Regions from separate parts of the Ancylobacter sp. IITR112 genome, predicted to be linked through region 2. Evidence: riboswitches for the same ligand, from Rfam matches in the RefSeq annotation. Region 2 holds a riboswitch; the other holds the start of a gene.
The links. A riboswitch is a leader RNA that binds a small molecule or an ion and turns the genes downstream of it on or off. The one in region 2 is predicted to bind thiamine pyrophosphate.
Positions count from the first base shown of each region.

Region 1: linked by a shared signal. The riboswitch ahead of AAC979_RS02335 (ABC transporter substrate-binding protein) and the one ahead of thiO (glycine oxidase ThiO) in region 2 are both predicted to bind thiamine pyrophosphate.

Region 1 covers NZ_JBGCUS010000001.1:529,817-536,787, reverse strand. The annotation lists gene AAC979_RS02345 (hypothetical protein) at 1-201, opposite strand, end outside; gene AAC979_RS02340 (winged helix-turn-helix domain-containing protein) at 400-1,587, shown strand; TPP riboswitch at 1,769-1,884, shown strand; gene AAC979_RS02335 (ABC transporter substrate-binding protein) at 1,959-2,909, shown strand; gene clcA (H(+)/Cl(-) exchange transporter ClcA) at 3,114-4,415, shown strand; gene AAC979_RS02325 (ABC transporter ATP-binding protein/permease) at 4,419-6,167, opposite strand; gene AAC979_RS02320 (hypothetical protein) at 6,349-6,971, opposite strand, start outside.
Region 2 covers NZ_JBGCUS010000001.1:2,541,593-2,548,563, forward strand. The annotation lists gene AAC979_RS12190 (thiamine phosphate synthase) at 1-86, opposite strand, end outside; gene AAC979_RS12195 (thiazole synthase) at 105-923, opposite strand; gene thiS (sulfur carrier protein ThiS) at 927-1,124, opposite strand; gene thiO (glycine oxidase ThiO) at 1,102-2,124, opposite strand; TPP riboswitch at 2,176-2,295, opposite strand; gene AAC979_RS12210 (MHYT domain-containing protein) at 2,355-4,673, opposite strand; gene AAC979_RS12215 (phosphatase PAP2 family protein) at 4,955-5,752, shown strand; gene AAC979_RS12220 (hypothetical protein) at 5,846-6,055, shown strand; gene AAC979_RS12225 (RBBP9/YdeN family alpha/beta hydrolase) at 6,068-6,634, opposite strand; gene AAC979_RS12230 (MAPEG family protein) at 6,648-6,971, opposite strand, start outside.

The sequences.
Region 1 (6,971 bases), 2.0 Mb from region 2:
CAATGACTCCACGTTCGTCGTGCGCATCTGGTGGTTGATGGCGGCAATCTTCACTCGCAGATCGTTACGCGCCTCCGCAACAATCTTGCCGTAGATCTCGATTTGCTCTTCATCGCTGCGCGCGGCACGGAGAAGCCGCGTCTGCTCCGGAAACGTCTCTTCCAGCCGAGCCCGGTAATAGCTGATCTTCTGGTTGTTCATATCATCCTCCTAAGGTTGTATTATTGGATCATGATACCACCTATGCGTGTCGTCGGGAAGATTGCGAAAATTGGAATCTGCGTGTTTCGGAGGGCGCGGTAGCACCGGGACGAGGCGGGTTCGCCGCCATCGAAGAGGTCCGCTCATCGCCGGCGGCAGGAACTGATGCCCTGCGCAAACGCGCCCTATGATGGTGCCATGACGATTCGCCTCGCCAATGCCGATGCACGCCGCGTCTTCCTCGCCACCCAGGGCCTCAGCCGCCCGCGCGGGGCGTTGAGCAAGGCCGGGCTGCTGGAACTGATCGAGACGATTGGCTTCGTGCAGGTGGACAGCATCGCCACGGTGGAGCGGGCGCATCACCACATCCTGTTCGCCCGCAACCCCAGCTACAGGCGCGAGCATCTCACGGCGCTGCTGGAAAAGGACCATGCGCTGTTCGAGCACTGGACGCATGACGCGGCCATCATCCCCAGCGCCTTCTTCCCCTATTGGAAGCACCGCTTCGCCCGCGCGAAAGCGACGCTCGCCGCGCGCTGGCGCTCATGGCACGAGAACGGCTTCGAGACCTATGTCGACCATGTGCTGGAACGGGTGCGCCGCGAAGGCCCGCTGATGGCGCGGCATTTCGAGGCCGAGAAGCGCCCGCCCGGCGGCTGGTGGAACTGGCACCCGGAAAAGACCGCGCTCGAATATCACTGGCGCACCGGCGCGCTGGCCATTGCCGGGCGCGAGGGCTTCCAGAAGGTCTATGACCTCACCGAGCGGGTCATCCCCGCCCGCCACCGCGAGGCCGAGGTCGATGAGGCCGCGTTCATCGACTGGGCGTGTTCCTCGGCGCTGCAGCGGCTCGGCTTCGCCACCCATGGCGAGATCGCCGCCTTCTGGGATCTCGTCACGCCGGCCGAGGCGAAAGCCTGGGTGGAGACGAACCGCGACCGGTTGGAGCCGGTGCTCCTTGAGGGCGTAGACGGCAAGCCCCGCGCCTCGCACGCCTTCGCCGGCAGCGCCTCCCTGTTCGCCTCGCTGCCCGCCCCGCCGTCACGGCTGCGGGTGCTGAGCCCGTTCGACCCGCTGCTGCGCGACCGCGCCCGGGCGGAACGGCTGTTCGGCTTCTCCTACCGCATCGAGGTATTCGTGCCGGCGGAAAAGCGCGTCTATGGCTATTACGTCTTCCCGATCCTGGAGGGCGACCGGATGGTCGGGCGCCTTGACATGAAGGCGGACCGCAAGGCCGGCACGCTCGATGTGCGCCGGCTGTGGCTGGAGCCGGGCGTGCGTGCCACCAAAGGGCGGCTCGACGCGCTCGACACTGAGCTCACCCGCCACGCCCGCTTCGCCGGGGTGGAACGCATCGTCTATGGCGGGGGGTGGCGGGGGGAGTAGGGCGGACGGGACCCAAAACGCTCCCTCATCCCCGGGCTTGACCCGGGGACCCAGACTTTCCACCGCGCTCCCGGTCACTGGGTGCCCGGGTCAAGCCCGGGGATGAGGGCGGACACGGGGGCGACGCCGCGCGGGACCCAAACGCCCCCATTTGCCCCTGCCCGGCCGCTCTGTTAGCCTGCGCATGTCCGAGGGGTGTCCCGCCGGCCGAAAGGCCAAGGGGCTGAGATGGCAGCCGCCAGACCCTTTGAACCTGATCCGGGTCATGCCGGCGAAGGGACGGAGCGACGGTGGGGCCTCACGCGGCGCGTGACTCCCGCGCCGGATTTCCCCCGAAAGCTCGCGCCGGGTCTCCAACTGGGAGGAGATCCATGTTCAAGAACCTTGCCGCCCGCACCGGCGGCCTCATCCTCGCCCTGTCGCTCTCGCTGGCCCCCGCCGCGGCGGCGGACAAGCTCACCGTCCTGCTCGACTGGTATGTGAACCCCGACCACGCCCCGCTGATCATCGCGCAGGAAAAGGGCTTCTTCAAAGCCCACGACCTTGATGTCGAGCTGGTCGCCCCGGCCGATCCCGCCGCCCCGCCGCGCCTTGTCGCCGCCGGCCAGGCGGATGTCGCGGTGAGCTACCAGCCGAGCCTTTATCTGCAGGTGAAGGAAGGCCTGCCGCTGGTGCGTTTCGGCACGCTCATCTCCACCCCGCTCACCGCGCTGGTGGCGCTGAAGGACGGGCCGGTGAAGTCGCTCGCCGATCTCAAGGGCAAGACGGTCGGCTATTCCGTCGCCGGGCTGGAAGACGCGCTGCTCGGCACCATGCTGGCGAGCGCCGGGCTGAAGCCCTCCGACGTGACCATGATCAACGTCAATTTCGCCCTCTCTCCCGCGCTCATTGCCGGCAAGGTCGATGCGGTGATCGGCGCCTATCGCAATTTCGAGCTGACCCAGATCCGGCTGGAGGGCAAGGAAGGCGTCGCCTTCTTTCCCGAAGAGCACGGCGTGCCTGTTTTCGACGAGCTGATCTATGTCACCCACAAGGACAAGCTCGCCGATCCGCGCCTCAAGCGCTTCCTCGCGGCGGTGGAGGACGCCACCATCTACATCCTCAACCACCCGGACGAGGCGTGGGGGCTGTTCGTCAAGGCCAACCCCAAGCTTGACGACGAGCTGAACCGCACCGCCTGGACCGATACGCTGCGCCGCTTCGCCCACGCCCCGGCGGGGCTGGATGCCGGCCGCTATGCCCGCTTCGGCGCGTTCATGAAGGGCCACGGCCTGATCGAGACGGTCGAGCCGGTGTCGGTCTACGCGCCCGTTCTGCCCTAGAGGGCGCTGTGGCAGGGCGGGTCCCCGCGCCTGTCACGCCGTCCCCCACCGTCTTGGCCGGGCCGAGCCCGGCCATTCATGCCTTGCGGCCTTTCCGACACGCCGCCCGCGCGCAAAGCCGAGATGACGTGCCGCGTAACGCCTTTCAGCCTTCGCCTGCCGATGCTACCGATGCGCGGGGCACAAGGGAGGGCGAGGCGAGGCATGGGTAATCTGGCGTATCATCTGGTGGCGATCGCGGTCGGCGCGGTGGTCGGCATTCTCGGTTCCGGCTTCCATGTCGGGGTGGAGCGGCTCACCGCCGCCTGGCCGGCCTATCTCGACACCGGGCTCGGGCTCGACGGCCTGCCGCTCTATGCCGCCGCCGCGCTGGTCGCCGCCGCCATGACGGTGGTGTCGCTCTGGCTGGTGCGCCGCTTCGCCCCGGAAGCCAGCGGCTCCGGCGTGCCGGAAATCGAGGGCGCGATGGAAGGGCTGCGCGAGGTGCGCTGGCATCGCGTGCTGCCGGTGAAATTCATTGGCGGCATGCTCTCGCTGTCCTCCGGCATGGTGCTGGGGCGCGAGGGGCCGACCATCCATATCGGTGCCTCCGTCGCCAAGGCGGCGTCCGATTTGATGAAATGGTCGGGCGAGGACATGCGCGGCCTGCTCGCCGCCGGCGGCGCCGCCGGCCTCGCCGCCGCCTTCAACGCCCCGCTCGCCGCCGTGCTGTTCGTCATCGAGGAGACGCGCCGCCAGTTCCCCTATTCCTCGCGCACCTATATCGCCGTGGTGCTGGCCTCCATCGCCAGCGCCATCCTCACCGAATATCTCACCGGCAGCGAGCCCTATATGCTGCTGGAAGCCGCGACCATCCCCTATGTCTGGCTGCCCGCCTTCGCCGTGCTCGGCGTCATTCTCGGCGGCGCCGGCTTCGTGTTCAACCGCACGCTGGTCTGGTCGCTCGACCATGTGCGCCGCTTGGGCCTGCGCACCTCGTTCTACATTTTCCCGGCCTTTGTCGGCCTCACCGTCGGCGTGCTCATGTTCGTACGGCCGGAGGCGACACAGGGCGGGGAATTGCTGGCGGTCCAGCTCACCCGCGAGAATCTCCCCCTCACCATGCTGGTCTTCGTGGTGTTGCTGCGCTTTGTCATGACCATGGCGAGCTATTCCACCGGCGTGGCCGGTGGCATCTTCGCGCCGATCCTGGCGCTCGCCACCACGATCGGTCTTTGCTACGGCACGACACTGGAATTGTTCTTCACCCTGCCGGACCTCGCCCACACCACCTTCGCCATCGCCGCCATGGGCGGGCTGTTCGCCGCCACCATCGGCGCACCGCTGGTCGGCATGGTGCTGGTGCTGGAACTCACCAGCGCCTATGCGGTGCTGGTGCCGGTCATGATCACCGCCATCTTCGCCCATATGGTGTTCCTGGCGCTGGGCGGGCGGCCGATCTACGAAATCCTGCTGGAGCGCACTCTGGCGATCGAGGCGGAGGCCCGCGCCGCCGCCTCGCGCTGAAGCTTAGGCCGCCACCGGCGCCGGCGGGAGATCGACCAGTCGCGCCGGCCCCTCGCCCTCACGCGTGAGCACGATCTGGCGCTCATGCTGCTCGATCAGGGTCGAGCGATGGCCAATGGACAGCAGCGCCGTCTGCGGCAGCCGCGCCCGTAGCAGGCGGTAGAGCGCCGCCTCGCTCGCCTCGTCCAGCGCCGAGGTCGCCTCGTCGAGCAGCAGCACGTCCGGCGCCACCAGCAGGGCACGGGCAACGGCAAGGCGCTGCTGCTCGCCCCCGGAGAGGATGGAGGCCCACGGCCCGCTCTCGTCGAGCCGCGCCGCCAGCGCCGGCAGTCCGACCGCTTCCAGCGCCTCGCGCAGACGCTCGTCGTCATAGCTTTCCAGCGGGTCGGGATAGGCCAGCGCGCCGCGCAGCGTGCCATAGGGCAGATAGGGCCGCTGCGGCAGGGTCAGCACCCGCGCGCCGGGCGCGATTCCCACCTCGCCATGGCCATGCGGCCAGATGCCGGCGATGGCACGCAGCAGCGTGCTCTTGCCGCTGCCCGAGGGGCCGGAGAGCAGCACCCGCTCGCCGCGCGCCAGATCCAGCGCCGCCACGTCCAGCAGCGCCCGCCCGTCCGGCAGCCGCACTTCCAGAGCGCGCGCTGCCAGCGGCGCCGGCCCGTGCGCCGGCACGCGGCGGAACTCGCTGCGCAGCGCCTCGGCCTGCGTCTCCTGCACCGAGCGCTCGAAGCCGACCAGACGATCGACCACCGACTTCCACTCCGCCAGCGTCGTATAGGCGTTGATGAGGAAGGAGAACGAGCTCTGCACCTGCCCGAAGGCGGAGGAGGTCTGCATCAGTTGGCCGAGCTGGATCGCGCCGGCGAAATAGGCCGGGGAGACGACGACCAGCGGGAAGATGGTGGACAACTGGCCATAGCCGGCGGTGAACCAGGTCAGCCGCTTCTGGGCGATCATGATGCCCCAGTAATTGTGCACCACATGGCCGAAGCGGGAGAGCAGCCGCGCGCGTTCGACCGGCCCGCCCTGCATCAGCGCGATCTGCTCGCCATTCTCGCGCACCCGCACCAGATCGACGCGGTAATTCGCCTCATAACGCTGCTGGTCGTAGTTCAGCTTGATCAGCACCCGGCCAATGAGATGGGCGAGATAGGTGCCGAGCGCCGCATAGCCGAAGGCGGCCCAGACGAGATAGCCGGGAATGTCCCAGTCGGTGCCGAACAGATTGAACGAGAAATCGCCCGAGAGCCCCCACAGGATGAGGGCGAAGGAGGCGAGCGTCATCACCGCGTTGAGCAGTCCGAGGAACAGGCCGAGAGTCTGGCTCACATAGGAGTTGATATCCTCGGCGATGCGCTGGTCGGGGTTGTCCGCCTCGTCGCCCTTCAGCCGCATGCGGTAATGCGTCTCGTCGGCGAGCCAGGCGGTGAGGTATTTCTCCGTCATCCAGGTCCGCCAGCGTATCTGCAGCCATTGGCGCAGATAGACCTGATACACCGCGACGCCGATCGCCACCGCCGCATAGAGCGCGAAGACCCAAAGCTGGTGGACGAAGGCGGCGTAGTTCTTCTCCTGGATCGCGTTGTAGAACACCGCGTTCCACTCGTTGATGAGCACGATCACATAGACCCAGCCGACCTCCAGCGCGATGATCGCCGCCAGCAGCGCGCCGCCGCGCCATTTGTCCTCACCGCGGAAATAGGGGATCGACAGCCGCCAGACATCGGCGAGCAGGGAAAGAATGGCGCGCAAGGGAGTGGTCTCCGGCGGCAGGGAAAGCGGGTGCATTCGGCGACAAGCGCCGCCCCTTACCTAGCCGAAGAAATACCGCCGGGATCATGGCGAACGGATTAAACTTTGGACAGCCTGACGGTACGTCAGCGCCGGCGCGGCGGGCGCCGATCGCCCCCCGTGCCGTCCCCCGTCCCGGGCCTCAGGTGAAGCCGAGGAAGGTGATCGTCACCGTGCCGCCGCTGCCGCTGGCGGAGCGCTGGACATTGCAGATCGCCGTGGCCTGGGGAGTGATGGGATCGGGCGCGTTGACCGGATGTGTCGCGCAAGGGGGCGGCGCCACGCTGGCCGTGCAATCGTCGCAGCCATAGGGAAACACGCCGACCTGGCCGACATTGGCGCCGATCGCCTTGTTTTGAAACGAGGTCACATTCGGATAGGCCGTCGTTGCCGACCAGGCCCCGCCGCCGCTCATCTCGAAGGCAATGAGCGCATTCACCCCGCCAACCGCGCTGATGTCGATAGTCTCCTGCGCGAGGGGGCCCTGGAACGCATTATTGACGATGAACTCCGCCAGATTGATCCCGTCCGGGCAGTCCGGCGTCGGGCAGTTCAATGGCGGCGTGCCGAAGGTGATGTTGCCGTTGAAGCCCATCGGCGCCGGCGAGGTGTAGGAGACGGAGGCATTGCCGGCCAGCACGAAGGAGCCCTGCAGGGGCGTTAGCTGCGTCTTGACGAACGGCACTTCGCTGACATTGGAAATGCAGCCGGGCGTCGGCCCCAGCGTCAGCCACGCGGTAACGGGCGCGTTGGTGCCATTCGTCA
Region 2 (6,971 bases):
AGCTGCACCAGCTTCACCCCCTGCGGCAGCAGGCGCGGCAGCCAGGAGGCACGGTCGACGATGAGATAGAACGGATCGAGCTTCATCACGCACTCACGCAAGCTTCAGGAGCCGAGAACGGCCCGGCCCATGACCGGGGTGGAGGGCGCGGCCATGTCCCGCACCTCCATCGGATCGGCCAGCACCGCCTCGCGGCCGGCGGCGATGGCGGCGGCGAAGGCGCGCGCCATGCGCACGGGATCGCCGGCCTTGGCCACTGCCGTGTTCAGGAGCACGGCGTCATAGCCGAGTTCCATCGCCGCCGCCGCATGCGAGGGCACGCCGACACCGGCATCCACCACCAGCGGCACGCCGGGGAAATGCGCCCGCAGCGAGCGCAGCCCATAGGGGTTGTTGAGCCCCCGGCCGGAACCGATCGGCGCGCCCCAGGGCATCAGCACCTCGCAGCCGGCAGCGAGCAGCTTTTCCGCCACCACGAGATCCTCCGTGGTGTAGGGGAACACCTGGAAGCCGTCGCGGGTGAGGATACGCGCCGCCTCCACCAGCCCGAACACGTCGGGCTGCAGCGTGTCGTCCTCGCCGATCACCTCCAGCTTCACCCAGGGCGTGCCGAAAAGTTCGCGCGCCATCTCGGCGGTGGTCACCGCTTCCTTCACCGTCTTGCAGCCGGCGGTGTTGGGCAGCACCTTCACCCCGAGGTCGCGGATAAGCTGCCAGAAGCTCTGGCCGGCCTTGGCCGCGCCGGATTCGCGCCGCAGCGACACGGTGACGATGTCGGTGCCGGAAGCGCGGATCGCCTCGGCGAGGATCGCCGGCGAGGGGTATTGCGCCGTGCCGAGCAGCAGGCGCGAGGACACTTGCGTGTCGTAGAAGGTCACCGGGTCGGCCCCGGCGGTCCTCATCGTATCGGTCATCGCATCCATGGTTCATCCACCCTGCATGGGGGCGAGGATTTCCACCCGGTCGCCATCGGCGATCGGGGTCGCCGTGCGGCGCGCGGCCCTCACCATGTCGCCATTCACCGCCGTCGCCACGATGGCGTCGGCGAGTTCGAGTTCGGCCAGAAGCTCCGCCAGCGTGGCGGCGTCGGTGCTGGCCGGCTCACCATTGACGATGATCTTCATCCATCACCTCCGGGAAATACGCCCCGTCAAACGCCAGTTCCGCCGCCCGACGCGCCAGCGCCGGCGCGGCCAGGAAACCGTGGCGGTAGAGGCCGTTCACATAGATCGTGTTGCCACGCTTGCGCAGGCGCGGCAGGTTGTCGGGAAAGGCCGGGCGCACATCCGCGCCGATCTCGACGATTTCCGCCTCGCCGAAGGCGGGGTGCAGCGCATAGACCGCGCCGAGCAGTTCCAGCATGGAACGCCCCGTCACCCGGCCGCGCTCGTCATTCTCGATCGAGGTGGCCCCGATCATGAAATGCCCGTCGCCGCGCGGCACGATATAGACCGGGATGCGCGGGTGCAGCATGCGCACCGGACGGCTCAGTGCCACCTCGGTGGAGTAGAGTACCAGCATCTCCCCCTTCACGCCGCGCAGGTCGGCGAGCGTGTCGCGCGCCGCCAGCCCGCGGCAATCGACCACGAGATCGGCCTCATCGGCCGCGCTGGTCTCATCGTCCACCTCATCGAACCCATCGGCCTCGAAGCGGAAGGTAACCTGATGCTCATCGACCAGCCGCCGGGTCAGCGCCGCAAGCGCCTTGCGCGGCTCAAGATGCGCCTCGCTGGGAAAGAACAGCCCCTGCTCGAAGCGGCCGGCGAGATCGGGTTCGAGCTCGGCGATCCCCGCCCCGTCAAGCCATTGATAATGCTCGGTGCGGCGGGAAAACCGGCGCAGATCGGCGCGGTCGCGCGGCTGGGCGAGCACCAGCGAGCCCTCATTGGGCACATCAGGTACCGCCACCTGCCAGTAAGCCTGTGATTCCAAACCGAGATCGACGATCAGCGGCTCCGCGCTCTCGCGCTCGCACCACGGCGCCAGCATCCCGCCGGCATACCAGGAACAGCCCTGCCCCGAACCCGGCCGGCGGTCCACCACCGTCACCTGCGCGCCGCGCAGCGCGAAGGCGTGGGCGCAGGTGAGCCCGGCCACGCCGGCGCCAACAACCTTCACCCGCATGGCGTTGGCCGTGGGGTAAACCGTTGTCATATCAGTCGATTTCGTGTGAGGAGAAACCATGCACTCCCTCCCTCCGCCAGTGTCAACTGGATCAGGTTCGAAGGGTCGCCATGCCGCGCCGACGCGATGATGGCCTCTCAGCCTCCTGACGAGGCTCCCCCGGACGGTCTGGATATAATCACTCGCCCGGCGAATGTCACCGGCGGTCCACAATATTCGGGCCGCCGCCTTTAGCCGCGCCGGGACAGCGGCACCACATTGCTCGGCACCTTGCGGGTGGCCGCGACGATGGCGCGCTTCAGCGCCTCGCGGCTGAAGGGCTTGCCGAGGCGCGGCAGGCCGGCCTTGGCGTCGGCGGGAAGCTCGGCATAGCCGGTGCCGAGAATGACCGGCAGGCCCGGCCAGCGCTCCTCGATCACCGCCACCATCTGCACCCCGGTCATGCCCTGCATGGCCTGGTCGGTGAGGACGACATCGAAAATCTGGCCGGACTCCAGCAGTTCCAACGCCTCGCGCGCGGACAGCGCCTCGGTGACGACGCAGCCGAGATCTTCCAGCATGGCGCCGGTGGCGGAGAGAACCAGCGGATCGTCGTCGACCACCAGCACACGCTGGGCGCCGTCCTCGCCATCCGGCACGCCACTCTCATCCTCGACCGCGACGGCGGGCGCCGCCGGCACGATGTCGGCGACGGGAAGATAGATCGTCGCCGTCGTTCCCTTGCCGGGCGTGCTCTGCAGCGCCAGCCGGCCGTCCGACTGGGCGGCGAGGCCGTGGACCATGGCGAGGCCGAGCCCGGTGCCCTTGCCGACGCCCTTGGTGGTGAAAAAGGGTTCGGCGGCGCGCGCCAGCGTCTCACCGTCCATGCCGCTGCCGGTATCGGTGATCGAGAGGCAGAAATAGCGCCCCGGCTTGAGCCGGCCCGGCTCGGCCATGTCATCACCATCGCCGACCGTCTCCTCGCGTGCGGCGATGGTGATGACGCCGCCATCCGGCATGGCGTCGCGCGCATTCACCGCGAGGTTGAGCAAAGCGAGTTCAAGCTGGTTGGCATCCACCCGCGCCAGCGGCAGCCCGAGCGGAAAGCGGGTTTCGATACGCACGGCCGGGCCGATGGAGCGGCGCATCATCTCCGCCATGCCGAGCACCAGTTCCGGCACATCGACAGCTTCCGGCTTCAGATCCTGCCGTCGGGCGAAGGCGAGCATGCGCTGCGTCAGCGCCGCCCCCCGCTGCGCCGCCTGCATGGCGTTGCCGAGCAGGGTGCGCAGCCGCGCATCGTCCGGCGCGCGCTTGGCCGCGAGCTCCAGATTGCCCAGCACGACGGCGAGCAGATTGTTGAAATCATGCGCGATGCCGCCGGTGAGCTGGCCGACCGCTTCCAGCTTCTGCGCCTGGCGCAGGGCATCCTCCGTGGCGCGGCGCTCGGTGACATCGACCAGCCCGCACAGCGTGTTGGTCAGATTGCCGGCGGAGTCGCGTTCCGCCACCGCCGACAGCACACAGTCTAGTATATGCCCATCCTTGGCGATGAGCTTGTATTCCGCCTCGCGCAGCTCGCCCGTTTGGAGAAGGCGCGGCCAGTGCTCGCGGTTGCGGCGCTGAGCCGATTCCTCGGTCATGAAGTCGGTCAGCGGGCGTCCGATCACTTCCTCCCGGCTATAGCCGAGCAGGGTCAGCCAGCGGTCGCTGACCTGGGCGATGCAGCCGTCCGGCCCCAGAGAGTGCAGCGGCAGCGGCGTGTGGCGATAGAGTTTGCGGTAGCGCTCCTCGCTCTCGCGCCACGCGCTCGCCTCGCTGTCGGCGAGCAGGGCGACGCGCCGGTCATAGGCCGCGGCGAGAAGCAGCGCGGTGAATATGATGAAGGTCGCGGCCGTCACCACCGCGACCAGCGCGGCATTGTCGATGCCCCCGGTCATAGCCGCCCTGGCCGCGTCGGCCGCCGCATCATGGGCGTCGCCATGGCTGGTGAAGGTCACCCCCATCATCGCGACGTAGTGCATGCCGGCAATGCCGAAGCCGAGCGCCAGCGCCGCCACGGCCCGCTGGAGCGCCGAATGGTTACGGAAGGCGAGCCAGATGGCGAGGGTGGAGGCGGAGATGGCGAGGACAATGGCCGCCCCGACATGGATCATGTCGTAGCTCATGGAGCCCGGCATCCGCATCGCCGCCATGCCGGTATAGTGCATGCCGACAATACCGAGCCCCATGAAGATGCCGCTGAGCAGAATGCCCTCAATGCCGATCCCGGGCCGGCTGGCGCCAAACAGGGCGAGGGCGGTGGCGAACACTGCCAGCAGCAGCGAAGCCAGCGTCAGCTCGGCGCCGTAGGAAACTTCCATGCCCACATTCAGCGCCAGCATGGCGATGAAATGCATCGACCAGATGCCGCCGCCGAGAACCACCGCCGCCGCGCCAAGCCAAACCAGCCCGGCCGATCGGGTGCGGGTCATGCGGCCGGCGAGGTCGAGCGCGGTATAGGACGCCGCGACGGCGATCAGGATCGACAGCGCCACCAGCGCGCTATTGTGGGTCCCGATGATGCTCATGACCGCCGTATGTGTCTCGCCTTCCCTTCGCCGGATGCCCGCGCGGGCCCCGGCCGCGCGTCAGCCGCGGCCGGGGCCCGGCTGCGGCTCTGCGCGCGCCCTAGAGATATCCCATGAACCAGAGAATAAGAATGATCGGCAAAGGAATACCGAGCATCCAGAGAGCTGCGCCCTTAAACATGACCACCTCCTGCATGTGCAGCAAGGGAACACCGCAGGGCCGTCATCGGTTCCAATGCCGACGGGCCCGACAACGCCCATTTCCTCAGTGCCGGTGAACGATGTCCTTTCTCTCCGCCCGCCGTCTCCTGCAGCCCGTGACTCGACGCCTACCCCTCCGCCTGCGCCTTCTGTCCGGCCTCGTCCTGCCCGAGCTCGCCGTGCTCCTTGCGCTGGGCGGCGCGGCGCTGGCGCTGCTGGGCTTCGCCTTCATCGCCGACGAGGTGGTGGAGGGCGAGACCCACGCCTTCGACGAGGCGGTGCTGCTGGCCTTCCGCGCGCCGGGCGACCCGGCCGACCCGCTCGGCCCGCCCTGGCTGGAAATTGTCATGCGCGACGTGACGGCGCTGGGCGGGACGACGGTACTGACGCTGCTCACCCTGATCGTCGCTGGCTTCCTCGCCATTGACGGCAAGCGCGCGGCCGCGCTGTTCGTGCTGGTGGCGACCTCGACCGGCGGGCTGCTCAGCTATGCGCTGAAGCTCGGCTTCGAGCGTCCGCGGCCCGACCTCGTCGCCCATCTCGTCGATGTCCGCACGCTCAGCTTTCCCAGCGGGCACGCCATGGGCTCGGCGGTGACATTCCTCACCCTCGGCGTCCTCATCGTGCGCACCGAACGCAAGCGCCGGGTGAAGGCCTATGCTCTGGCGGTGGCGGTGGGCCTCACTTTGCTGGTCGGCTTCAGCCGCATCTATCTCGGCGTCCACTGGCCGACGGACGTGCTCGCCGGCTGGTGCGCCGGAAGCGGCTGGGCGCTGCTGTGCTGGATCACCGTGCTGCTGCTGCAGCGCCGCGGCAAGGTGGAGAGCGCCAATGGTGCCGGGCCCGAAGCCGGCGCTTCCCCCCCGCCGGCCGCGTGAGGCCCGCAAAGCTCCCGATGGCTTTCGCCGCGCGCTCGGCTATCATCGCCGGAGGCCGCCGCAGAGCGCGCCGGAACACGCAGGAGAAAGCGCATGAGCTCCACCGCACCGGAAGGACATCTGATTCCGGGGATCGGCGTCATCGAGACGGTCGAATCCGACAACATCCTGCGCTGGGACGGCAGCAATCTCTATGTCGAGCAGGACGTGTTCCATAATGGCCAGCTCGTCCATCGCCGCTACCGCAAGCGCGTGACCAAACCCGTGGCCCAGGCCATCGCCGCGATCCTCGCCCAGCACTGAGCGGCAGCGCCGCTAGATCCGCGCCAGCAAGCCACCGAGCAGCACAAGCCCCTGCGGCCACAGGCCGAGCCGGGCCGCCGAGCCGATATGGCCGAGTTCGCCGACATCGGCGAGATCGGCGCCCCAGGCCTGCGCGAAGGCCCGCGCCTGCTCGGGTGTCACGCGCGGATCATCGCGCGATGACAGGATGAGCGTGGGATAAGGCAGGGGCGCCAGCGGCATCGGGCCGAAATTGCGCACCAGGTCGAAGGACGGGTCGGGATCGTCGACATGGGTCGGCGCCGCCAGAAACGCCGCCGCCACCTTGGCCCGCGCCCGCGCCGGCTGCGCGGCGGTCCAGCGCACCACCGTCGCCACGCCGACGGAATGCGCCACCAGCACCACCCGGCGCGGCGCGGCCTCCACCGCCGCATCGAGCCGCTCGGTCCAGGCGCCTACTTCCGGCCGGCTCCAGTCGGCCTGGATCAGACGGGTCGAATTGGCAAACGCGCCGAGCCAATATGACTGCCAATGGTCGGCCGGCGCGTTTTCCCGGCCGGGAATGACGAGAAAATCGAAGGAGGAGAAATCGACCGCCATCAGCCCGCCCCCCTCACGCCGGCCACAGCACGGCGATCAGCACCAGCCCGAGGCCCAGCAGCGCCACCGACCAGACCATCGAGCGCAGATAGGGTATGCCCATCGCGTAGAGCGGCACATAGACGATGCGGGCGCCGAGATAGAGCCAGGCGCCCCAGAGGGTGAGCGCCCCTTCCCGGCCCGCGACATGCGCGATCAGCACGGCGGCGGCGAAGAGCGGCAGCGTCTCGTAGAGATTGGCCTGCGCGCGCCGCAGCCGCCCGGTGACGACCCCGACCGGCGGGCCGGGTTCGTCGCGCGGACCGGCATTGTAGTCGAGCCCGGTCTCCCGGTTGCG